DNA from 3 places in the Streptomyces sp. NBC_01551 genome. Region 3 is predicted to be linked to each of the others. Evidence: riboswitches for the same ligand, from Rfam matches in the RefSeq annotation. Region 3 holds a riboswitch; each other region holds the start of a gene.
What was found. Region 3 has a riboswitch for cobalamin ahead of OG982_RS21460 (energy-coupling factor ABC transporter permease). Riboswitches for the same ligand answer to the same signal wherever they lie in the genome.
Positions count from the first base shown of each region.

Region 1: another riboswitch for cobalamin. It lies ahead of OG982_RS27520 (CoA-acylating methylmalonate-semialdehyde dehydrogenase); the one in region 3 lies ahead of OG982_RS21460 (energy-coupling factor ABC transporter permease).
Region 2: another riboswitch for cobalamin. It lies ahead of cobN (cobaltochelatase subunit CobN); the one in region 3 lies ahead of OG982_RS21460 (energy-coupling factor ABC transporter permease).

Region 1 is NZ_JAPEPX010000001.1:6,101,002-6,108,492, forward strand. Features, by position in the region: gene aceB (malate synthase A) at 1-1,404, opposite strand, end outside; gene aceA (isocitrate lyase) at 1,476-2,762, opposite strand; gene OG982_RS27515 (short-chain fatty acyl-CoA regulator family protein) at 3,133-4,548, shown strand; cobalamin riboswitch at 4,744-4,923, shown strand; gene OG982_RS27520 (CoA-acylating methylmalonate-semialdehyde dehydrogenase) at 5,148-6,638, shown strand; gene OG982_RS27525 (acyl-CoA dehydrogenase family protein) at 6,635-7,491, shown strand, end outside.
Region 2 is NZ_JAPEPX010000001.1:5,377,765-5,385,255, reverse strand. Features, by position in the region: gene OG982_RS24320 (precorrin-2 C(20)-methyltransferase) at 1-442, opposite strand, end outside; gene OG982_RS24315 (precorrin-8X methylmutase) at 439-1,086, opposite strand; gene OG982_RS24310 (cobalamin biosynthesis protein CobG) at 1,083-2,321, opposite strand; cobalamin riboswitch at 2,576-2,734, shown strand; gene cobN (cobaltochelatase subunit CobN) at 2,767-6,378, shown strand; gene OG982_RS24300 (hypothetical protein) at 6,430-6,975, opposite strand; gene OG982_RS24295 (ABC transporter ATP-binding protein) at 7,273-7,491, shown strand, end outside.
Region 3 is NZ_JAPEPX010000001.1:4,705,794-4,713,284, forward strand. Features, by position in the region: gene OG982_RS21440 (hypothetical protein) at 1-423, opposite strand, end outside; gene OG982_RS21445 (ATP-binding cassette domain-containing protein) at 656-1,477, opposite strand; gene cbiQ (cobalt ECF transporter T component CbiQ) at 1,474-2,223, opposite strand; gene OG982_RS21455 (energy-coupling factor ABC transporter substrate-binding protein) at 2,227-2,616, opposite strand; gene OG982_RS21460 (energy-coupling factor ABC transporter permease) at 2,616-3,329, opposite strand; cobalamin riboswitch at 3,358-3,577, opposite strand; gene OG982_RS21465 (flavodoxin family protein) at 3,647-4,378, shown strand; gene OG982_RS21470 (BTAD domain-containing putative transcriptional regulator) at 4,388-7,351, opposite strand.

The sequences.
Region 1 (7,491 bases), 1.4 Mb from region 3:
GACGGTGCGGTGCCGCAGCCACTGCCACAGCTGCACGCGGGCGATCTCGGCGGTGGCCGCGTCCTCCATCAGCCCGTACAGGGCGACGGCCCCGCTGCCGCGCAGCCAGGCGTCGAAGTAGCGCAGCGCCACGGCGACGTTGGCGCGGACCCCTTCCGGGGTGGGCGGCCCGCTGATCCGGCGTACCGACAGCAGGTCGGACGCGTGGACCTCCACGTCCTCGCGGGTGCGCTCGATCTGGTGGGGCCGCTCGCCCAGCACCCCGTCGAACACCGTGCGGCAGACGGGGACCAGCCCGGGGTGGGCGACCCAGGAGCCGTCGAAGCCGTCCTCGGCCTCGCGCTCCTTGTCGAGCCGTACCTTGGCCAGCGCGGCCTCGTTCGCCGCCGTGTCCCTGCTCGGGACGTGGGCGGCCATCCCGCCGATGGCGTGGGCGCCCCGGCGGTGGCAGGTGCGCACGAGGAGCTCGGTGTACGCCCGCATGAACGGGGCCGTCATGGTGACCCTGGCCCGGTCGGGCAGCAGGAAGTCGGTGCGGTGGGCGAAGTTCTTGATCAGGCTGAACAGGTAGTCCCAGCGGCCCGCGTTCAGCCCCGAGGAGTGCTCGCGCAGCTCGTAGAGGATCTCCTCCATCTCGAACGCGGCGGTGATCGTCTCGATCAGGACGGTGGCCCGGACCGTGCCGCGCGGGATGCCGAGGAGCTCCTGGGCGAGCAGGAACACGTCGTTCCACAGCCGGGCCTCGTACCGGTTCTCCAGCTTGGGCAGGTAGAAGTACGGGCCGTACCCGGCGTCGATCTGGCGCTGCGCGCAGTGGAAGAAGTAGAGGCCGAAGTCGACGAGGGAGGCCGGGACCGGGTCGCCGTCGATCTCCAGGTGCTCCTCGGTGAGGTGCCAGCCGCGCGGGCGGACCACGATCGTGGCGGGGGAGTCCCCGAGCCGGTACTCCTTGCCCTCGGGGGTGGTGAAGTCGATGCGCCGCTGAATCGCATCGAGCAGGTTCAGCTGGCCGTCGATGACGTTGTCCCAGGTGGGGGACGTGGCGTCCTCGAAGTCGGCCATCCAGACCCGGGCGCCGGAGTTGAGGGCGTTGACCGTCATGCGGCGCTCCGGCGGGCCGGTGATCTCGACGCGGCGGTCGCTCAGGCCGGGGGCCGGCGGGGCGACGCGCCAGTCGGGGTCGGCGCGGACGGCCGAGGTGGCGCGGGAGAAGTCCAGGGGCGTGCCGGAGGCGAGGTTGCCCGACCGGCGGCGGCGCTCCTTGAGGAGCTCCAGACGCCGGGGCGCGAAGGCCTCGTGGAGGCGGGCGATGAAGTCCAGCGCCGGGGGAGTGAGGATCTCCTCGTGGCGCTCCCCCTGCGTTCCGAGGACCTGGACGCGGTGGGCGGTTGCGTGGGCGGGCATGCGGGTCTCCTCGAGACGGGGAGGTGAGCAGGGGGAGCGGGAGGCGGGAAGGCGGGCCGGGAGGCGGGGGCCTAGTGGAACTGCTCTTCCTCGGTGGAGCCGGCGAGCGCCGTGGTCGAGGACGCGGGGTTGACGGCGGTGGAGACCAGGTCGAAGTAGCCGGTGCCGACCTCGCGCTGGTGCTTGACGGCGGTGAAGCCGTGCTCCTGCGCGGCGAACTCGCGCTCCTGGAGGTCCACGTACGCGGTCATGCCGTGCTCGGCGTAGCCGCGCGCCAGGTCGAACATGCCGTGGTTGAGGGAGTGGAACCCGGCGAGGGTGATGAACTGGAAGCGGTAGCCCATGGCGCCGAGCTCGCGCTGGAACTTGGCGATCTGGTCGTCGTCCAGGGCCGCCTTCCAGTTGAAGGACGGGGAGCAGTTGTAGGCCAGCATCTGGTCCGGGTACCGCGCGTGGATCGCCTCGGCGAACTCGCGGGCCTGGGCCAGGTCCGGGGTGCCGGTCTCCACCCAGATCAGGTCGGCGTACGGGGCGTAGGCGAGGCCGCGGGCGATGACGGGAGCCATGCCGTTCCGCACCCGGTAGAAGCCCTCGGCGGTGCGCTCGCCGGTGACGAACTCGGCGTCGCGCTCGTCCACGTCGCTGGTCAGCAGGTTCGCGGCGAGGGCGTCCGTACGGGCGATGATCACGGTCGGGGTGTCGGCGATGTCGGCCGCGAGGCGGGCCGCGTTCAGGGTGCGGATGTGCTGCGAGGTGGGCACGAGCACCTTGCCGCCGAGGTGGCCGCACTTCTTCTCGGAGGCGAGCTGGTCCTCGTAGTGGATGCCGGCCGCGCCCGCCGCGATCATGGCCTTGGTGAGCTCGAAGGCGTTGAGCGGACCGCCGAATCCGGCCTCCGCGTCGGCGACGATGGGCGCCAGCCAGTCGGTGGTGTCGGCGCCGCCCTCGGCGGTGGCGATCTGGTCGGCGCGCAGCAGCGCGTTGTTGATCCGGCGGACCACCTGGGGCACCGAGTTGACCGGGTAGAGGCTCTGGTCGGGGTAGGTGTGCCCGGCCTGGTTGGCGTCGGCGGCGACCTGCCAGCCCGAGAGGTAGATGGCCTGCAGGCCGGCCCGGACCTGCTGGACGGCCTGGCCGCCGGTCAGCGCGCCGAGCGCGTGGACGTAGTCCCGCTCGTGCAGCTGGCGCCACAGCCGCTCGGCGCCGCGCCGGGCCAGGGTGTGCTCCTCGCGGACGCTGCCGGAGAGCCGGACCACGTCCTCGGCGGTGTACGTCCGCTCGATGCCCGCCCACCGCGCGTCATCGGCCCACCGCTGCTTCAGCTGCTCGGCCGCCGCCGTCGTGTTCGTGTCTGCCATGACCGTCACCGTCTCCATGATTCGATCGAGCTGTGCCCGCACGTCAAAGATGCGAAGCATTGGCACTCTGTGCCGTCGGATGGATCGCGACCCGCCGTCCCCGTGTGTGGAGCGAGCTGAGCAATGTTGTCGAACCACCGTCCGGAACCTGCCGAGAACACCGACATCAGGGCATGAATCGCGCCCGGTGGTTCCGTCCGTGCCGCCTGGTCCGGCGGGGCCGCAGGACGACTCTCTCAATGACACCCAGTGCCATCAATCCTGGACGCGTGCTAACTTCTGCGAATCTTTCCGCGCGGAATTGCCAAGTTTGCCAAGGTCGGCCGACGCGGAAAGCGCCTAGGCTGACGCGGGACACGAGGGGGACGCGGTGAGCAAGACGTACGCGGGTGCGCGGCTGCGGCGGCTGCGCGAGGAGCGCCGGATGAGCCAGGCCGACCTGGCCCGGGTGCTGGCCATCTCGCCCTCCTACCTGAACCAGATGGAGCACGACTCCCGCCCGCTGACCGTGCCCGTCCTGCTGCGGCTGACCGAGGCGTTCGGCGTCGACCCCGGCTTCTTCTCGGAACGCGACACCAGCCGGCTGGTCGCCGACCTGCGCGAGGCGCTCGCCGGCGAGGTCGCCGAGGCCCGGGTCTCCGCTTCCGACCTCGCCGAGCTGGCCTCGCGGATGCCGGCCGTCGCCAAGGTGCTGCTGGACCTCGGCCGCCGCGGACAGCGGCTGGCCGAGGGCCTCGCCGGGGTGGCGGACGGCCGGGACGGGGACACCGGCGGGCGGCTGTCCCCGCACGAGGAGATCCGCGAGTTCTTCTACCGGCGCCAGAACTACCTCCACGACACCGACCTCGCCGCCGAGGAACTGGCCCGCACCATCGGGATCCGGCCCGGCGAGGTCGTCCGCGCCCTCTCCGCCCGACTGGCGGACCGGCACGGCGTACGGGTCGCGGGCGACTCGGCGGCCGGATCCGAGCGGCTGCACCACTACGCGGAGTCCGGGCGGGTGCTCCACCTCTCGGCCCGCCTGCGCCCCGGCCAGCAGGCGTTCCGGATGGCGACCCAACTCGCCCTGCTGGAGTACGCCGAGGAGCTGGACCGGCTCGCCTGCGAGGACTTCCCGGCCGGCTCCACCCCGCACGCCCTCGCCCGGATCGGCATCGCCAACTACTTCGCCGCCGCGCTGATCCTCCCGTACCGCGCCTTCCACACCGCCGCCGAGGAATTCCGCTACGACATCGAGCGGCTCACCGACCACTTCGGCATCGGCTACGAGACGGTCTGCCACCGCCTGAGCACTCTCCAACGCCCCAGGCTGCGCGGGGTTCCCTTCTCCTTCGTCCGCGTCGACCGCGCCGGGAACATGTCCAAGCGACAGTCCGCGACCGGGTTCCACTTCTCCCGCGCGGGCGGCACCTGCCCGCTGTGGAACGTGTACGAGGCCTTCGCCGCGCCCGGCCGGATCCATGTCCAGGTCGCCGCCATGCCGGACGGGCAGCGCTACCTGTGGACGGCCCGCGCCATCACCCGGCACCGCGGCGGCTGGGGCGAGCCCGGCAAGACCTTCGCGATCGGGCTGGGCTGCGAGATCCGGCACGCCTCGCGGCTCGTCTACTCCGACGGCCTCGACCTCGGCAACACCGCGGCGGCCACCCCCATCGGCATGGGCTGCCGCATCTGCGAACGCCTCGACTGCCCGCAGCGCGCCGTCCCGCCGCTCGGGCGGCCGCTGGCCATCGACGAGAACAGCAGCACCTTCGTCCCGTACCAGGTCGCCGACCGCGCGGAGTAGGGCCGGCTCCCCGGATCAGCCCAGCCGGAAGGCCTCCGCCGGGGTCACCGAGCTCGGCCACGATGTCCGTGGCCGCGGGGAGCAGGGAGACGATGCGCATGCTCCGAGCGCAGGGAATGTTCCGCCCGTGGTCCCGGGGGCTTTCACACGCCCGCGCCGCGGGTGGGGGTGGACTTACTAGGACGTCCAACTATATGTTCGTGACAAGCCCGCGGTGCAGGGAAGCCGGTGTGAATCCGGCGCGGTCCCGCCACTGTGACCGGGGAGTGTGCTCTTCCAGCAGTTCAGGCCACTGACGGAGTGATCCGTCGGGAAGGCCGGAGAGCGCGCGCTGATCCGGGAGTCAGGATACCGGCCGTGGGGTGTTCCGTGTTGTCCACGAGGATGGAGCAGACACGCATGGCACCGGTACGTGACCACGGCCCAGGTGATCCGGCGGAGTACCCGAAGTGCGCGGCCCTGTCCGCGCGTTCGTGACTCGACGAAGGCCCCAGCGCCTTCACTGTCCCGCGGTCTGCCCAGCGGCGCGCACCCCGATCGGTGCGCCGCCGCCGCCTGCCGCGCCTTCCTCGGATCTCACCTGACGAGAGCAGGCATCGATGGTCCGCGAGCTCACCCATTTCATCGGCGGAAAGCACACCACCGGAACGTCCGGTCTCTTCGCCGACGTGTACGACCCCAACACCGGCGCGGTACAGGCCAGGGTCCCCCTGGCCGGGCGCGCCGACACCGAGGCGGCGATCGCCAACGCCGAGGAAGCGCAGGCGGAATGGGGCCAGTGGAACCCGCAGCGCCGCGCCCGCGTCATGCTGCGCTTCCTCCAGCTCGTCGAGGGCGAACGCGACGCGCTGGCCAGGCTGTTGTCCGCCGAGCACGGCAAGACCGTCGCCGACGCGCACGGTGACCTGCAACGCGGCCTGGAGGTGGTCGAGTTCGCCGCCGGGATCCCGCACCTGCTCAAGGGGGAGTTCAGCGACAACGCCGGCACCGGCATCGACGTGCACTCGCTGCGCGGCCCGCTCGGGGTGGTCGCCGGGATCACCCCGTTCAACTTCCCCGCGATGATCCCGCTGTGGAAGGCCGCTCCCGCCCTGGCCTGCGGAAACGCCTTCATCCTCAAGCCTTCCGAGCGCGACCCCTCCGTACCGCTGCGGCTCGCCGAGCTGTTCCTGGAGGCCGGTCTGCCGCCCGGCGTGCTCAACGTTGTCAACGGCGGCAAGGAAGCCGTCGACACCCTGTTGGAGGACCCCCGCGTCCAGGCCCTCGGCTTCGTCGGCTCCACCCCGATCGCCGCGCACATCTACGCCACCGCCGCCGCGCACGGCAAGCGCGCCCAGTGCTTCGGCGGCGCCAAGAACCACATGATCGTGATGCCGGACGCCGATCTCGACCAGGCCGCCGACGCCCTGATCGGCGCCGGATACGGCTCCGCCGGCGAGCGCTGCATGGCGATCTCCGTCGCCGTCCCGGTCGGCGAGGAGACGGCCGACGCGCTGGTGGGCAAGCTCAAGGAACGCATCGCCGCCCTGCGCATCGGCACCTCCGACGACCCGGACGCCGACTTCGGGCCCCTCGTCAGCCGCGACGCCCTCGACCGGGTCAACCGCTACGTCGGCATCGGCGCCACCGAACTCGTCGTCGACGGGCGCGGATTCACCCTCCCCGGACACGAGAACGGCTACTTTGCCGGAGCCTCCCTCTTCGACCGCGTCACCCCGCAGATGCGGATCTACCGCGAGGAGATCTTCGGCCCGGTGCTGTGCGTCGTACGGGCCGCCGACTACGAGGAAGCCCTGCGGCTGCCCAGCGAGCACCCGTACGGCAACGGCGTGGCGATCTTCACCCGCGACGGCGACACCGCCCGCGACTTCACCCGCCGCGTCAACACCGGCATGGTCGGCGTCAACGTCCCCATCCCGGTCCCCGTCGCCTACCACACCTTCGGCGGCTGGAAGCGGTCCGGCTTCGGCGACCTTGGCCAGCACGGCCCCGACGCCATCCGCTTCTACACCCGCACCAAGACCGTCACCTCGCGCTGGCCCTCCGGGGTCAAGGAAGGCGCGAGCTTCACCATCCCGACGATGGGGTGACCGCCGTGACCACGACCCTGCTCACCAAGGACCAGCTCGCCCTGGCCGAGGTCACCCTCGACTTCGCCCAGGAACAGCTGGCCCCGCACGCCATCGCCTGGGACCAGGACAAACACTTCCCCGTCGAGGTGCTGCGCCGCGCCGCCGCCCTCGGGCTCGCGGGCATCTACGTACGCGAGGAATCCGGCGGCTCCGGCCTCACCCGCACCGACGGCGTCCTCGTCCTGGAGGTGCTGGCCACCGGCTGCCCCTCCATCGCCGGCTACCTCTCCATCCACAACATGGTCGCCTGGATGATCGACCGGTACGGGGACCGGGACCAGCGCGCCCGCTGGCTGCCCGGCCTCTGCTCCGCCGCCACCCTGGGCAGCTACTGCCTCACCGAGCCCGGCGCCGGCTCCGACGCGGCGGCCCTGCGCACCCGCGCCGAACGGGACGGCGACCACTACGTCCTGACCGGTGTGAAGCAGTTCATCTCCGGCGCAGGCGCCTCCGACGTGTACATCGTGATGGCCCGCACCGGCGGGGCCGGCCCGGGCGGGGTCTCCGCCTTCGTCGTCGAACGCGGCGATCCGGGACTGTCGTTCGGCCCGAACGAACGCAAGATGGGCTGGAACGCGCAGCCCACCCGCCAGGTGGTCCTCGACGGCGTCCGGATCCCCGCCGACCGGCGTCTGGGCGCCGAGGGCGAGGGCTTCCGCATCGCCATGAACGGCCTCAACGGCGGCCGCCTCGGCATCGCGGCCTGCTCCCTCGGGGGCGCCCAGAGCGCCCTTGACCGCAGCCTCGTCCACCTCACCGACCGCGAGGCCTTCGGGGCGCGGCTGATCGACGCGCAGGCGCTGCGGTTCCG
Region 2 (7,491 bases), 670 kb from region 3:
GGGTCCCGAGCCGGGCGGCGGCGGCGCTGACCGAGGTGACGCCGGGGATGACCTCGGCCTCGTACCGGTCGGCGAGCCGCTTGTGCATGTGCATGTACGAGCCGTAGAAGAGCGGGTCGCCCTCCGCGAGGACGGCGACGGTCCGGCCGGCGTCCAGGTGGGCGGCGAGACGGGCGGCGCAGGCCTCGTAGAACTCCTCCATCGCCCCCTGGTAGCCGCCGGGGTGGTCGGTGGTCTCGGTGGTGACCGGGTAGACCAGCGGTTCCTCGATGTGGTCGGCGCGCAGGTGCTTCGCCGCGATGGAGCGGGCGATCGAGCGGCCGTGGCGGGCGCTGTGGTACGCGACGACATCCGCCTCGGCGATGACCTCGACGGCCCGCAGCGTCATCAGGGACGGGTCGCCGGGGCCGAGCCCGACCCCGTACAGGCGTCCGGCGCTCATTCGGCCACGCTCGCGATCGCGTTGACGGCGGCGGCGGCCATGGCGCTGCCGCCGCGCCGACCGCGCACGATCAAGTGGTCGAGGCCCGACGCGTGTTCGGCGAGGGCGTCCTTGGACTCGGCGGCGCCGATGAAACCGACGGGGACGCCGATGACGGCGGCGGGGCGCGGGGCGCCCTCCTCGATCATCTCCAGCAGCCGGAACAGCGCGGTCGGCGCGTTGCCGACGGCGATCACCGAGCCCTCCAGCAGGCCCCGGTCGCGCCACACTTCGAGGGCGGCGGCGCTGCGCGTCGTCCCCATCTTCGCGGCGAGTTCCGGCACGGCCGGGTCGGAGAGGGTGCAGATCACCTCGTTGTCGGCGGGCAGCCGCTTGCGGGTGACGCCGCTGGCGACCATCTGGACGTCGCACAGGATCGGCGCGCCGGCGGTCAGGGCGGCGCGGGCCCGCAGCACGACGTCCGGCGTGTAGCCGAGGTCCTTCGTCAGGTCCGTCATCCCGCAGGCGTGAATCATGCGCACCGCGACCTGGGCGACGGAGGCGGGCAGCCCGGAGAGGTCCGCCTCGGCGCGGATCGTGGCAAAGGACTGGCGGTAGATCGCGGCGCCGTCCTTCTCGTACTCGAACACGGTGTACTCGCTCATTTCTTCACTGCGTCTTCGGAAATTCGGGGGGTGTTGCGCGCGTCCAGCAGGGCCGCGCCAAGGTCGGGGGCGCTGACGTGCCGCGGTACGGGCCGTCCGGGCGCGGTGAGTCGGTATCCGGTGGCGGTGGCTACGGCGTCCACCCAGTCCGTGCCGCGAGGATGCCCGCACCGGCGCTCGCAGCCGGACCAGTGCACCGGCAGCGGCCCGCGCGCCCGCTCCACGACGGCTCGCGCGTCGGCGCGTACGTCCGCGAGGGCCTTCGCGCAGCCGGGCCGCCCGGTGCAGGCGGTGACGGCCTCCCAGGCGCTGCCGGGCGAGGTGACGAGCCCGGCGCGGCCCAGCCCGGCGGCGGCGCCGAGGTCCGCGACCACCACGCTGCGCCACGGCGTGACCCGAAGCTCGCCCGGCAGCTCCCGCCACTGCGCGGTGGCGAGCCGCCCGAGCGGGATCAACACGCACAGCGCGTCGCCGTGCGGCCCGGGCGCGGGCGGGTCGGCGTACGGGCGCGGCGCGTCCGGGACGTACCGGGCGGCAATGCCACGGCCGGTCAGCCGCGCGATGAACTCCCCGGTGTCCAGGGCGTGTTCGGCGGGCAGCTCGGCGACCCGCCAGGCCCGGGTGCCGGCGGCGGCCGCGGCGGCGAGAAAGTGGCGCGCGGCCTCCAGGGCCGCCCCGGGGCCGTCGGCGGCGGCCACCTCGACGGCGTCGGCCGCCGCGCCGAGCCGGACCAGCGCCCGCCCGCCCGGCTGCCCGAGCAGGGTCACGTCGGGGTCGAGGGCGGCCACGTCACCGCGCCCGTCGTCGACGGCGAACAGGAACCGCCCGGAGAGCGCGGTGGCCTCCGGGTCGGCGCAGAGCAGCCGGTCCAGGGCGCGCACCGGGGCCGGGTCCCCGAGGGGGCTCGCGACGATGTTGCGGACCCGCTCGTGCGAGGGCGCGGGCAGCAGTCCGGCGGCGTCGAGGAGTTCGGCGAGCCCGGCGCCGCAGCCGTCGGCGAGGCCGCGGAGCTGGACGTTGCCGCGCGAGGTGAGTTCCAGGTGCCCGTCGCCGTACCGGTCGGCGGCGTCCGCGAGTGCGGCGGCCTGGGCCGGGCCGAGGAGCCCGCCCGGGATCCGGACCCGCGCGAGGAACCCGTCGTCCGCCGCGTGCAGCCGGAGCGCGCCCGGGCATGCGTCGCCGCCGTCCCGTATGACGGGTTCGTCCCGCGATGCGGCGGAGGGGGGCTGGGGCATGGCGGCGAGCATACCCAGGATTCTCCGCCCGCCCCCTGTGTCGATCACCACCCCGAACCGGCCACACCCGCACCCACCCCCGCCCGGCTGCCCGGCCGCCCGCCGACAACGGCACCACGCCGCCCCCGCCAACCCGGCCCCCGGATCACGGCGGCACACCGCCCCCGGCCGCCGCGCCCGGCCCGCTCCCGCCCGGCCCGGGCAACCGCACACCGATCGGCGGGCGGCCCGCACTCCCGTCCGGCGATCAGGGCACCTAAGATGACCTGCGGCGGACCGCTCGGTCCGCCATCGCCGAGGACGGCGACATGGGAGGAAGCCCGGTGCGATTCCGGCGCGGTCCCGCCACTGTGAACCCTGCGGAGCCAATCGGCCGGGTGAGTCAGGAACTCCCGCTGTCCTCACTGCCCGGGGCGCGGAAACCCCGAGGAAGGCCTGCCGCCGCATGATCCTGCTGCTGTCGACGTCCGACACCGATCTGCTCAGCGCCCGCGCCGCCGCGGACGGCCCCGTCCCGTACCGGTTCGCGAACCCCTCCCGCCTTCCCCTCGACGACCTGCCCGGCCTCCTCGACGGCGTCGACCTGGTCGTCGTACGCCTCCTCGGCGGCCTCCGCGCCTGGCAGGAGGGCCTCGACCTGCTGCTGGCCCCCGACCAGACCCGCCCGGTGGTCGTGCTGACCGGCGAACAGGCCCCGGACGCCCAGCTGATGGAGGCCTCCACCGTCCCGATCGGCATCGCCGCCGAGGCGCACGGCTACCTCGCGCACGGCGGCCCCGCCAACCTGGACCAGCTGGCGCGGTTCCTCTCGGACACCGTCCTGCTCACCGGTCACGGCTTCGAGCCGCCGGCCGCCGCCCCCACCTGGGGCCCGCTGGAGCGCACGCCCGGGACCACCACGGGGCCCCGGATCGCCGTGCTGTACTACCGCGCCCACCAGATGAGCGGCAACACCTCCTTCGTGCACGCCCTGTGCGACGCGATCGAGGCCAAGGACGCGCGGGCGCTGCCCCTGTACGTGTCCTCCCTGCGCGCCCCCGAGCCGGAGCTGATCGCCGCTCTGGAGTCGGCCGACGCGGTCGTCACCACCGTCCTCGCGGCGGGCGGCACCAAGCCCGCCACCGCCTCGGCGGGCGGCGACGACGAGTCCTGGGACGCGGGCGCGCTCGCGGGTCTCGGCGTGCCGATCCTGCAGGCCCTGTGCCTGACCGGCTCGCGCAGCGCCTGGGAGGAGAACGACGAGGGCCTGTCCCCGCTCGACGCCGCGACGCAGGTCGCCGTGCCCGAGTTCGACGGCCGCCTGATCACCGTCCCGTTCTCCTTCAAGGAGCTCGACGAGGACGGCCTGCCCGCCTACGTGGCCGACCCCGAGCGGGCCGCCCGGGTCGCGGGGATCGCCGTCCGGCACGCCCGGCTGCGGCACATCGAGCGCCGGGACAAGAAGGTCGCGCTCGTCCTGTCCGCGTACCCGACGAAGCACTCCCGCATCGGCAACGCGGTCGGTCTCGACACCCCGGCCAGCGCCGTGGAACTGCTGCGCACCCTCATCGCGGGCGGCTACGACTTCGGCCCCGTCGAGAACATCCCCGGTCTGGTCTCGGGCGACGGCGACGAGCTGATCCGCGCCCTGATCGAGGCGGGCGGCCACGACCAGGACTGGCTGACCGAGGAGCAGCTGGCCCGCAACCCGGTCCGCATCCCGGCCGCCGACTACAAGCGGTGGTTCGCCGAGCTCCCCGCCGAGCTGCGCGAAAGCGTGGAGCAGCACTGGGGCGAGGCCCCGGGCAACATGTTCGTGGACCGCTCCGCGAACCCCGAGGGCGACATCGTCCTCGCGGCCCTGCGCCGCGGGAACCTGCTCATCCTGATCCAGCCGCCGCGCGGCTTCGGCGAGAACCCGATCGCGATCTACCACGACCCGGACCTGCCGCCCTCGCACCACTACCTGGCCGCGTACCGCTGGATCCAGGCGCGCGCCGAGGACGGCGGCTTCGGCGCCGACGCGATGATCCACCTGGGCAAGCACGGCAACCTGGAGTGGCTGCCGGGCAAGAACGCCGGCCTGTCGGCGGCCTGCGCGCCCGACGCCGCGCTCGGCGACCTGCCCCTCATCTACCCGTTCCTGGTCAACGACCCGGGCGAGGGCACGCAGGCCAAGCGCCGCGTGCACGCCACCCTGGTCGACCACCTGGTGCCGCCGATGGCGCGCGCGGAGTCGTACGGCGACATCGCCCGCCTGGAGCAGCACCTGGACGAGTACGCGCAGATCTCGGCGATGGACCCGGCGAAGCTGCCGGCCATCCGCGCCCAGATCTGGACCCTGATCCAGGCCGCGAAGCTCCACCACGACCTGGGTCTCGAAGAGCGCCCGGACGACGAGGGCTTCGACGACTTCCTGCTGCACGTCGACGGCTGGCTGTGCGAGGTCAAGGACGCCCAGATCCGCGACGGTCTGCACGTCCTGGGCGGCGCCCCGACCGGCGAGGCCCGGGTCAACCTGGTCCTCGCGATCCTGCGCGCCCGTCAGATCTGGGGCGGTACGACGGCCCTGCCGGGCCTGCGCGAGGCGCTCGGCCTCGACGAGTCGGCGGCGACCCGTACCACCGCCGACGCGGCGGAGGAGACGGCGCGCGCGCTGGTCCAGGCGATGGAGGACGCGAACTGGGCTCCGGAGGCGGTGGCTTCGGTCGCCGCCGGGCACTCGGCGGACGTCGCGGCCGTACTGGACTTCGCGGCCCGCGAGGTCGTCCCGCGGCTGGCCGGCACCACCGACGAGATCACGCACGTGGTGAGCGCCCTCGACGGCCGCTTCGTCCCGGCGGGTCCGTCCGGCTCGCCGCTGCGCGGCCTGGTCAACGTGCTGCCGACCGGCCGGAACTTCTACTCGGTGGACCCCAAGGCCGTCCCCTCCCGCCTCGCGTGGGAGACCGGCCAGGCGCTGGCGGACTCGCTGCTGAACCGCTACCGCACGGACAACGGCGAGTGGCCGCCCTCGGTCGGCCTGTCCCTGTGGGGTACGAGCGCGATGCGCACCGCCGGCGACGACGTCGCCGAGGCGCTGGCCCTGCTCGGCATCCGTCCGGTCTGGGACGAGGCCTCGCGCCGCGTCACCGGCCTGGAGCCGATCCCGCTCGACGAGCTGGGCCGCCCCCGCATCGATGTGACGCTGCGCATCTCGGGCTTCTTCCGTGACGCGTTCCCGCACGTCATCGGCCTGCTGGACGACGCCGTGCGGCTCGCCGCCTCGCTGGAGGAGCCGGCCGGGCAGAACTTCGTACGGGCCCACGCCCAGGCGGACCTGGCCGAGCACGGCGACGAGCGGCGCGCGACGACCCGTATCTTCGGCTCGCGCCCGGGCACGTACGGCGCGGGCATCCTCCAGCTGATCGACTCGCGCGACTGGCGCACGGACGCCGACCTGGCCGAGGTGTACACGGTGTGGGGCGGTTACGCGTACGGGCGCGGCCTGGACGGCCGGGCGGCGCGCGAGGAGATGGAGACGGCTTACAAGCGGATCACGGTGGCCGCGAAGAACACGGACACCCGCGAGCACGACATCGCCGACTCGGACGACTACTTCCAGTACCACGGCGGCATGGTGGCCACCGTCCGCGCGCTGCGCGGCACGGCGCCGGAGGCGTACATCGGCGACTCCACCCGCCCGGAGACGGTCAAGACCCGCACCCTGGTGGAGGAGACGTCCCGCGTCTTCCGCGCCCGCGTGGTCAACCCGAAGTGGATCGAGGCGATGCGCCGCCACGGCTACAAGGGCGCCTTCGAGCTCGCCGCCACCGTGGACTACCTGTTCGGCTACGACGCCACGACGGGCGTGGTCGCGGACTGGATGTACGACAAGCTGACGGAGACCTACGTCCTCGACCCGGAGAACCGCGCCTTCCTGGAGGCGGCCAACCCCTGGGCCCTGCACGGCATCGCGGAGCGCCTGCTGGAGGCGGAGTCGCGCGGCATGTGGGAGAAGCCGGACCCGCAGATCCTGGAATCCCTGCGCCAGGTGTACCTGGACACCGAGGGCAACCTGGAGGGCGAGGCGGAGTAGGGGTCGCCGCGGATCCGGAGGCCCCCTCGCCCCCCGCCGGGCGCGGGGGCCTCAGCACTCCGTCGGCGTACCGTCCACGGACGCGCCGACCTCCACGGTGTACAGGGTCTCCACGACCGGGCCCGCGGGCGGCTGGTAGTCGTACATCTCCTTCGCCTGCCTCGTCGGCATGATCATCACGTCGAGCTCGCGCACCTGCCCCTCCCCCTGTGAGAGGCAGAATCCGGCCATCTCCTCGGACATGTGCCACCGGTCCGGCCGAAGCGTCCACCCCTGCGCCGGCGCCGCCTCGCGGTAGAACCGCAGGACCGTCCCCTCGTCCACGGGCGCCACGTAGAGCCGGTTCGCGTACATCCAGGCGTCCCCGCTGTCGTCGAGGCATTCGGCCGAGACGCCCTCGAACCCCTTCAGCTCGCGCGTCGCCCCGGGGCGGAGCTCCAGGATCGGATCCTGCCGGAGGCTCGTCACCGCGGCCCCGGTGCCCTCGCACGTGGTGAACGGCGACAGCAGTGAGCACCCGGTGAGAGCGCCCGCGACGACCACGAGCGCCGGCAGTGCGCGCATCCCGCGGGCGACGCCCGAATCAGCCATGTCCATGGCGGAATTCGATCACCGGCCGGATATCGACGCAATACCTCGAAGGGGGCCCTCCCCACCTCCGGGTGATTCGAACGCCGCGTCACGGAGCGCGACCCGGGCGCCCCTTGGGCTCGGCGCACCGGTCGCAACTCTGTACGGGCGTTCGCTCCCGGCGGCCCGTGACGGCGCTCTGAACAGCCGCGTTCTCCCGGCGTCAGTGCGTCGGTTCGCCCGTCGCGGTACATCGGGAGGAATCTTGCGATCCGTACACGTTCATGTGGTGTTCGACCCCGCACCGGGCGGAGGTGGCCGCGCATGAGGCTCCTCAAGCGGCCGGCAACGGCCGAGCCCACCGTCTCCGAGAGCGAACGCCGGCTCTTCGGCGGTCCGCTGCGCTACGACGCCGGCTGGGCCAACCACGAGTACGCCCTGCTGGAGAGCCGGCTGCTCACCACCCTGCGCGCCATGCCCCGCATGGTCGGCGGCACCCTCCGGCTCGCCTGGGACACCGACCGGCCCGCCCTGCTCACCGTC
Region 3 (7,491 bases):
CGAGATCCGGGAGCCGTGATTGCCCAGGATGCGCTTGTAGTAGGAGGCCAGGGACATCCCCGACACGAGCTCCTCGATCTCCAGCACCGACCCGGGGGCGTAGACGAGGACCTCGCGGCCGTCCGGCAGCTCGGCCACGGCCATCGCGCGGTCGATGCTGCTCCGGTCGGCGGCCCGGGGGACCTGGCGCACGACGTCCTGGCCGTCGAGCAGCAGGGCCTCGCCGCCGCGCTGCTCGTACACCACCGTCCAACGGCCCGAGGGCGAGTGGGCGGCCCGGTCGAAGGGGTGCGGCGGGTTCCACGTGCCGGGCCGCGCGGTGCCGTCCGCCGTCCAGCGGCGGAACCCGCCCACGGCGTCCACCAGTTCATCGCCGTCCCACCGGAGGGACTTGGGGGCGCTCGTCGCCTTGAATATCCGCATGATCATGAAGCCTAGGTCCTGTCGTCACAGTGGCGCCGGTCGGGCCCGCGGCGTCCGGCGCCGTGCATCGCAAGGCGGAGGGGCGCCCGCGTACTGGGCGTACTCGGGTGCCCCGACAACGCGGCGAGGCGCGGTGCCGGGCGTCGCGGGCCAGGCGCCACTTTGACGACAGGACCTAGCGCGGGCGGGTGCTCGGCCGCGCGGTGGTGGCCGGCCGCCGCGCCGTGCGGCCCTACGTCCAGGCGGACAGCGCCTCCGGGGTCTTGGGGCCCGGGGCGGTTTCGGCGAGCAGGTTCCGGGTGCGCAGGAAGGCGGTCACCGCGGGGGACCAGGCCTGGCGCAGGCCCGCCGACGCCAGCAGGTCCGGGTCCGAGAGCAGGGTCTGCGCCGGGCCGACGCGGATGCCCGACGGGGTCAGGACCGCCGCGTCGTCGGCCCAGCGGACCGCGAGGTCGACGTCGTGCGTGGCCATGACCACCGTGGTGCCCGCCGCGCGCAGGCCCGCCAGGACGTCCAGCAGCCGTTCCTGCCCGTCCGGGTCCAGGCCCGCCGTCGGTTCGTCCAGGATCAGCACGCGCGGCGCCATCGCCACCGCGCCCGCGATCGCCGCCCGCTTGCGCTGGCCGTACGACAGCAGGTGCGTCGGGCGGCCGCGCAGCGCCGTGATGTCCAGCGCGGCGAGTGCGGAGTCCACCCGGGACCGGACCTCGTCCACCGGCAGCCCCATGTTCATCGGGCCGAAGGAGACGTCCTGTTCCACCGACGCCGCGAACAGCTGGTCGTCCGGGTCCTGCACCACCAGCTGGACCGAGGTCCGCAACCGGGTCAGCCCGGCCCGGTCGTACGCCACCACCGCGCCGTCGAGCCGGAGCTCGCCCGGACCCGGCTTCAGGCCGCCGCTCAGCAGCCGCATCAGCGTGGTCTTGCCGCTGCCGTTGCGGCCCAGCAGGACCAGCGCCCGGCCCTCGAGGATCCCGAAGTCCACGCCGGACAGCACCGCCGGACCGTCCTCGTACGCGTAGCCCGCGCCGACCAGCTCCACCAACCGCGTCACAGATACAGCTCCTTGAGTACGAGAGTGGCGGCGATCAGGGTGCCCAGCAGGGCCCCGGTCGCCGCGAGGAACCGCCACGACAGCGACGCCTGCGGTACGAGCACGCGCAGCGCGCCGTCGTAGCCCCGCCCGGCCAGGCCCTCCTGGAGCCGCCCGGCACGGTCGAAGGCCCGTACGAACGAGGTCGCCGCGAGCCCGGCCAGCGAACGCCACATCGCGGCCCGGCCCCTCTGCCCGAGGCGGGCCGCCTGGGCGCGCCGGACCTGGGCGAGCGAGTCCAGCAGCAGGAACCCGATCCGGTACATCACCAGCGCGACGTCCACCACCGGCGCCGGGACCCCCGCCCGGACCAGCCGGGGCAGCACGTCCGAGACGGGGGTGGTGAAGGCGAACAGCAGCACGCCGAGGGAGGCCGCCGAGGTCCGCAGGAGCAGTTCGGCGGCGTGCCGGGGCCCGTCGGGGGCGAGCGAGACCAGGCCCGCCGGGCCGCCGACCGCGAACAGCAGCGGCAGCGCCCCGGTGAAGCAGAACCCGAGCGGGATCCGGAACGCCCGCCACAGCTGGCGGCCGGCCACCCCGGCGGGGCCGAGGAGCACCGCGAGGGTGGCGGCGGCCACCAGCGGCCCGCCGGGCCAGGGCGGCAGGGAGACCGCCGTGACGGTGAGGCCGAGTCCGAGCAGTGCCTTTTCGAGCGGGTGGCGGCGGCGCCAGCGGCTGCCGTGCGCCGCCACGTCGATCGGCAGCACCGGCTAGGCCTCGGGGGCGGCGGCCGGAGCCTGGTCCGCCGGGGCCTGCTGCCCGGCCGGGGCCTGCTGTCCGGCTCGGGCCTGCTGTCCCGCCTGCGCCAGGCCCTGGCGGCGGCCCTTGCGCACGCCGAAGTAGTACGCGAGCACGCCCGCGCCGAGCGCCGCCTGCAGCGCGAACAGCGCGGACTCCACCTCCCCGGACGGCGGCTCGTACAGCGGGGAGAACCACGGCTCGTAGTCCGGCTTGAGCTCGGTGATGGCCGCCTCCGCCTGCGCGTCGGCGCCCGCGAACGGCTCCTCCTTGCCCTCGCCCAGCCCCAGCGCGAGCGGGAGCACGGCCAGCGCCGCCACCAGGAGCAGCAGCAGGGTGTTGATCTTCGCGTTCCGGCTCATCAGACCGCCGCCTCCTGCTGGTTCCCGGTGCGGCCGGCGTCCGCGCCGCCCGTGAGCTTCGCGACGCCGAGCCGGACCAGGTCCGACTTGCTCGACTGCATCAGCAGCCGCATCACGAGGACCGTCAGCAGGCCCTCGCTGACGGCCAGCGGGATCTGCGTGACCGCGAAGATGCCGCCGAACTTGGCGAGCGCGCCGAGGAACCCGGTCCCCGGGTCCGGGAAGGCCAGCGCGAGCTGCACCGAGGTCACGCAGTAGGTGACCAGGTCGGCGAAGAAGGCGCCGAAGAACACGGTCACCATCAGCGGCGCGCCGAACTTCCGCAGCAGCCGGTAGACGGCGTAGCCCGCCCACGGCCCGGCGATCGCCATGGAGAACACGTTCGCGCCGAGCGTGGTCAGCCCGCCGTGCGCCAACAGCAGCGCCTGGAACAGCAGGGTGATCGTGCCGAGCACCGCCATGATCGGCGGCCGGAACAGGATCGCGCCGAGCCCCGTTCCGGTCGGGTGCGAACAGCTGCCCGTCACGGACGGGATCTTGAGCGCGGACAGCACGAACGTGAACGCCCCGGACGCGCCGAGCAGCAGCGTGCTCTCCGGGTTGGCCTTCACCTCGCGGGTGAGGGCGCGGACGCCGTGTACGACGAACGGAGCGGACGCGGCGCCCCAGGCGACCGCGTGCAGCGGGGGCAGGAAGCCCTCGGCTATATGCATGAGTGGGGAGACCTCTCCAGCACCTCGTGGATGGACAACGCGCCCCGGCCGGTCTCCTGGCTCACGGGTGCTGATGTCCCGGCTCCGCCTTCCCGGGTTCGTACGGTCTCCCGCGCGAGCCCAGTGGCTTCCCGTAGGAGTGGAGCCGGACTTCCCGATCACAGTGGCGAGGGCCGCACCGGTTTCCCACCGGTTTCCCGAACACCAAGGCCCGCTGACCCTAGTCGGCCGGACGGACCGGTAACAACCCGCCCCAATCCCGCCCGGATGGGCGCGGTCCGCTGGCGGGTGCGCGCGGCCCCGCGCAGGGTGGGGGAGTGGCCGACCCCGCGCAGGACTTCGACTCTTCGGAGTACGCCGATCTGACCGCCGTCTACGTGAACTGCACGCTCAAGCGCTCGCCCGAGACCAGCAACACCGAGGGCCTGATCGACAAGAGCCGCGCCGTCATGGAGTCGGCGGGCGCCCGGACCTCCCTCATCCGGGCCGTCGACCACGACATCGCCACGGGTGTCTGGCCCGACATGACCGAGCACGGCTGGGAGAGCGACCAGTGGCCGGTGCTGTACAGCCAGATCATGGACGCCGACATCCTGGTCCTCTGCGGCCCCATCTGGCTCGGCGACAACAGCTCCGTCATGAAGCAGGTCATCGAGCGGCTCTACGCCTGCTCCTCGATCCTCAACGAACAGGGCCAGTACGCCTTCTACGGGCGGGTCGGCGGCGCGCTGGTCACCGGCAACGAGGACGGCGTCAAACACTGCGCCATGAACATCCTCTACAGCCTCCAGCACCTCGGCTACGCGATCCCGCCGCAGGCCGACGCGGGCTGGATCGGCGAGGCCGGGCCCGGCCCCTCGTACCTCGACCCGGGCTCCGGCGGCCCCGAGAACGACTTCACCAACCGGAACACGACCTTCATGTCGTGGAACCTCATGCACCTGGCCGCGCTCCTCAAGCGCTCGGGCGGCATTCCGGCACACGGCAACCAGCGCTCCCTGTGGGACGCGGGCTGCCGGTTCGACTTCCCGAACCCCGAACACCGGTAGGGGCCGCGGCTACTGCCGCTCGCGCACGTCGGCCAGCGCGGACTCCAGCCGGGCCAGCAGCGGCGCCGCGTTCATGCGGCGGCAGTCGGCCAGCGCCTCCTCCAGCAGTTCCCCGGCCGTCGCCGCGTCGCCCGAAGCCAACAGCGCCCGGGCCAGCGGCGGCGCCGCGATGGCCCGCACCAGGATCTGCCCCGAGCGCCGGCCCAGCTCGTCCGCCGCCCGCAGCTCGCGCAGCGCCCCGGCGGTGTCCCCGCGGTCCAGGGCGATCCGGCCCAGCCCGATCCGGGCCGCGCTCTGCCCGGCCAGGTCGCCGGAGCGCTCGGTGTGGGCGAGGACCTCGCGGAAGCCCGCCGTCGCCTCGTCCGACCGCCCCAGCATCCGCTGCGCGTCCGCGACCCAGCGCAGCATGCACATCCGGGGCCAGTCCGCGCCGCCCAGCTCCGCCACGGCCAGGGCCTGCCGCAACAGCTCCAGCGCCCGCCCCGTCTCGCCGCGCGCCAGCAGCACCTGGCCGAGGCCGCGCAGCGCATGGGCCTGCCCGTAGCGGTCCCCGGCCGCCTCGAAGACGGCCGCGCCACGACGGCAGCGCCGGGCCGCCTCGTCCAGCCGGCCCTGGACCCGGTCGAGGTACGAGAGCACCCAGCCCGCGTACGCCGCTCCGTGCGCGTCCCCGAGCCCCTCGAACAGCGCCTCGCCGGCCTCCACCATGGCCCGAGCCGGGCCCCACTCCTCCCGGCAGGCGCGCAGCCGCCCCAGCCCGACCAGCATCAGCGCCTCGCCCGCGCGGTCGCCCCCCGCCCTGGCCGCCGCGAGCCCCGCCTCCTGGAGCGCCTGCCAGCCCGGCAGATCGCTGCGCAGGTCGAACAGGTACTCCCCGGCCGCCGCGAGCTCCACGCAGGCGTACGGATCCACCCGCGCGGCCTGCCGTACGGTGGCGACGAGCGCCTCCCGCTCGGCCCCCAGCCAGCGCACCGGCTCGGCCCGGGGCCCGGCCAGCACCGCCGGGTCGGGCACCGCGGCGGCCGCCCGCCCACCCGACCCGGGATAGTCCACGCCCTGGTGCGCGCGCCGCCCCTCCCGTACGAGCGCCACCCAGCAGGCCAGCACCCGTCGCGGCACCGCCTCCTGCGCCCCGGGGAGTTCCCGCCCGAAGGCGCGGACCAGGTCGTGCATGCGGTAGCGCGCGGACCCCGTCGCCTCCAGGAGGTGCGCGGCCACCAAGGCGTCCAGGGCGCTCTCGGCGGTCGCGAGGGGGCTGTTCAGCACCGCGGCCGCCGTCCAGGACGCGTAGTCGGGGGCGTCGAGCAGCGCCAGCCCGCGCAGCAGGGCCCGCGCCTCGGCCGGGAGGGCGCGACAGCTCAGCCGCAGCCCGGCCCGGACCCCGTCGAGCACGTCCAGGCGGGCCCGCTCGTCCGCCAAACGGGCCGCCAGACGGGCGAGTTCCCGGTGCGGGAGCGTCGCCAGCTCCGCCCCCACGATGCGCAGCGCCAACGGCAGGCCCCCGCACAGCCGCACCAGCTCCCGGGCGGAGTCGGCCTCGGCCGCGATCCGCCCGGCCCCCGCCACCCGGGCCAGCAGCCCGAGCGCGGCCGGCTCGTCGAGGAGCGGGAGCGTGAGGGCCGTCCGCCGGTCCAGCGCGGCGAGCCGGTGCCGGCTGGTGACGAGAGCCGGCCCGGATCCCGGCAGCAGTGGCCGGACCTGGGCTTCCGACGCCGCGTTGTCGAGCACCACCAGCACCCGCCGGCCGGCCAACAGGCTCCGGTAGAGGGCCCCCCGCTCGCCCGGCTCGGCGGGCACGGCCGGGCCGTCGACCCCGAGCCCGCGCAGGAACCCGGCCAGCACCTCCGCGGGATCGGCCCCGGCGGTGGGGTCGGCGCCGCGCAGGTCCACGTACAACTGCCCGTCGGGGAAGTCCTCCCGGAGCGCGCGGCCCACCGTGAGCGCGAGCGCGGTCTTCCCGATCCCGGCTGTTCCGGTGACGACGCACACTGCGCCGCCGCCTTCGCGCAACCCTCGCCTGAGCGCGGCCACTTCGTCGTCCCGGCCGACCAGCTCCGCGACCGGGGCGGGCAGTTGGGCGGGGGCGGCTGGCGCCGTGCCGGTCAGGCCGGTCGCCGGAGTGTCCCGGCCGCCTCCGCCGGGTTCCGCGGTCCCGCCGCGGCCTTGTGGTCCCCCGCGCCGGGCGGTGCACCCCGGCCCGGCCAGATCGGCGGGGCTTCCCCCGGCGGGGCTCCCTCCGGCGGGGCCCCCGGGGTCGGTGTCCGAGAGCAGCGCCGCGTGCAGGGCGCGGAGCGCGGGGCCGGGGTCCAGGCCGGCCTCGGCGGCCAGCCTCCGCCGGGCGAGCGTGAACGCGGCCAGGGCCTCGCCGCGGCGCCCCGAGCGGTACAGCGCCAGCATGTGGAGCTCCACCAGCCGTTCCCGCAGCGGGTACCGGGCCACCAGCCCGGCCAGTTCCGCGCACGCCCGGGCATGGCGGCCCAGCTGGAGGTCCGCCGCCAGGGCCCGCTCCACGCAGTCCAGCCGGTCCTGCTCCAGCCTGGCCGACGCGGACGTGAGGATCCGCCCTTCCAACCCGGCCAGCGCCACCGGCCCCCGCCACAACTCCAGGGCCTGCCCGAGGAGTTGCCGGGCACCGCCCGGGTCGTCCGAGGCCTCGGCCGCCGAACGCAGCCGGGCGAACTCTCGTACGTCTATCAGCGTCCCCGGCCCCGGCTCCAGGACGAACCCCGCGTCCGTGCGCGCCACCGGCATCCCGGCCCGGCGCAGTGCGGCCGCCACGTTCTGGAGCTGCTCCCGCGCCGTCGCGGGCGGGTCGTCCCACACCGCCTCGGTCAGCCCCGCCACCGGAACCACCCGCCCGGCTTCCAGCAGCAGCGTCGCCAGCACCCGCCGGCTGCGGGGGCCGGCGATCGTCAACGGGCGTTCGTCCAGGCTGACTTGTAACGGGCCGAGCAGGGAGAAGACCAAGGTCACGGCGGACTCCGCGGCGCTCCGTGGCGGACGGGTGGACGGCGTCGGATGGCCGGCGGGTGGGCCGCCGGTGGCCGCCGATCGTAACGTCTGCCCACCCGGCCGGAGCAGGAGTGGCCCACATTCCGCTCCTCCGCGGCTGC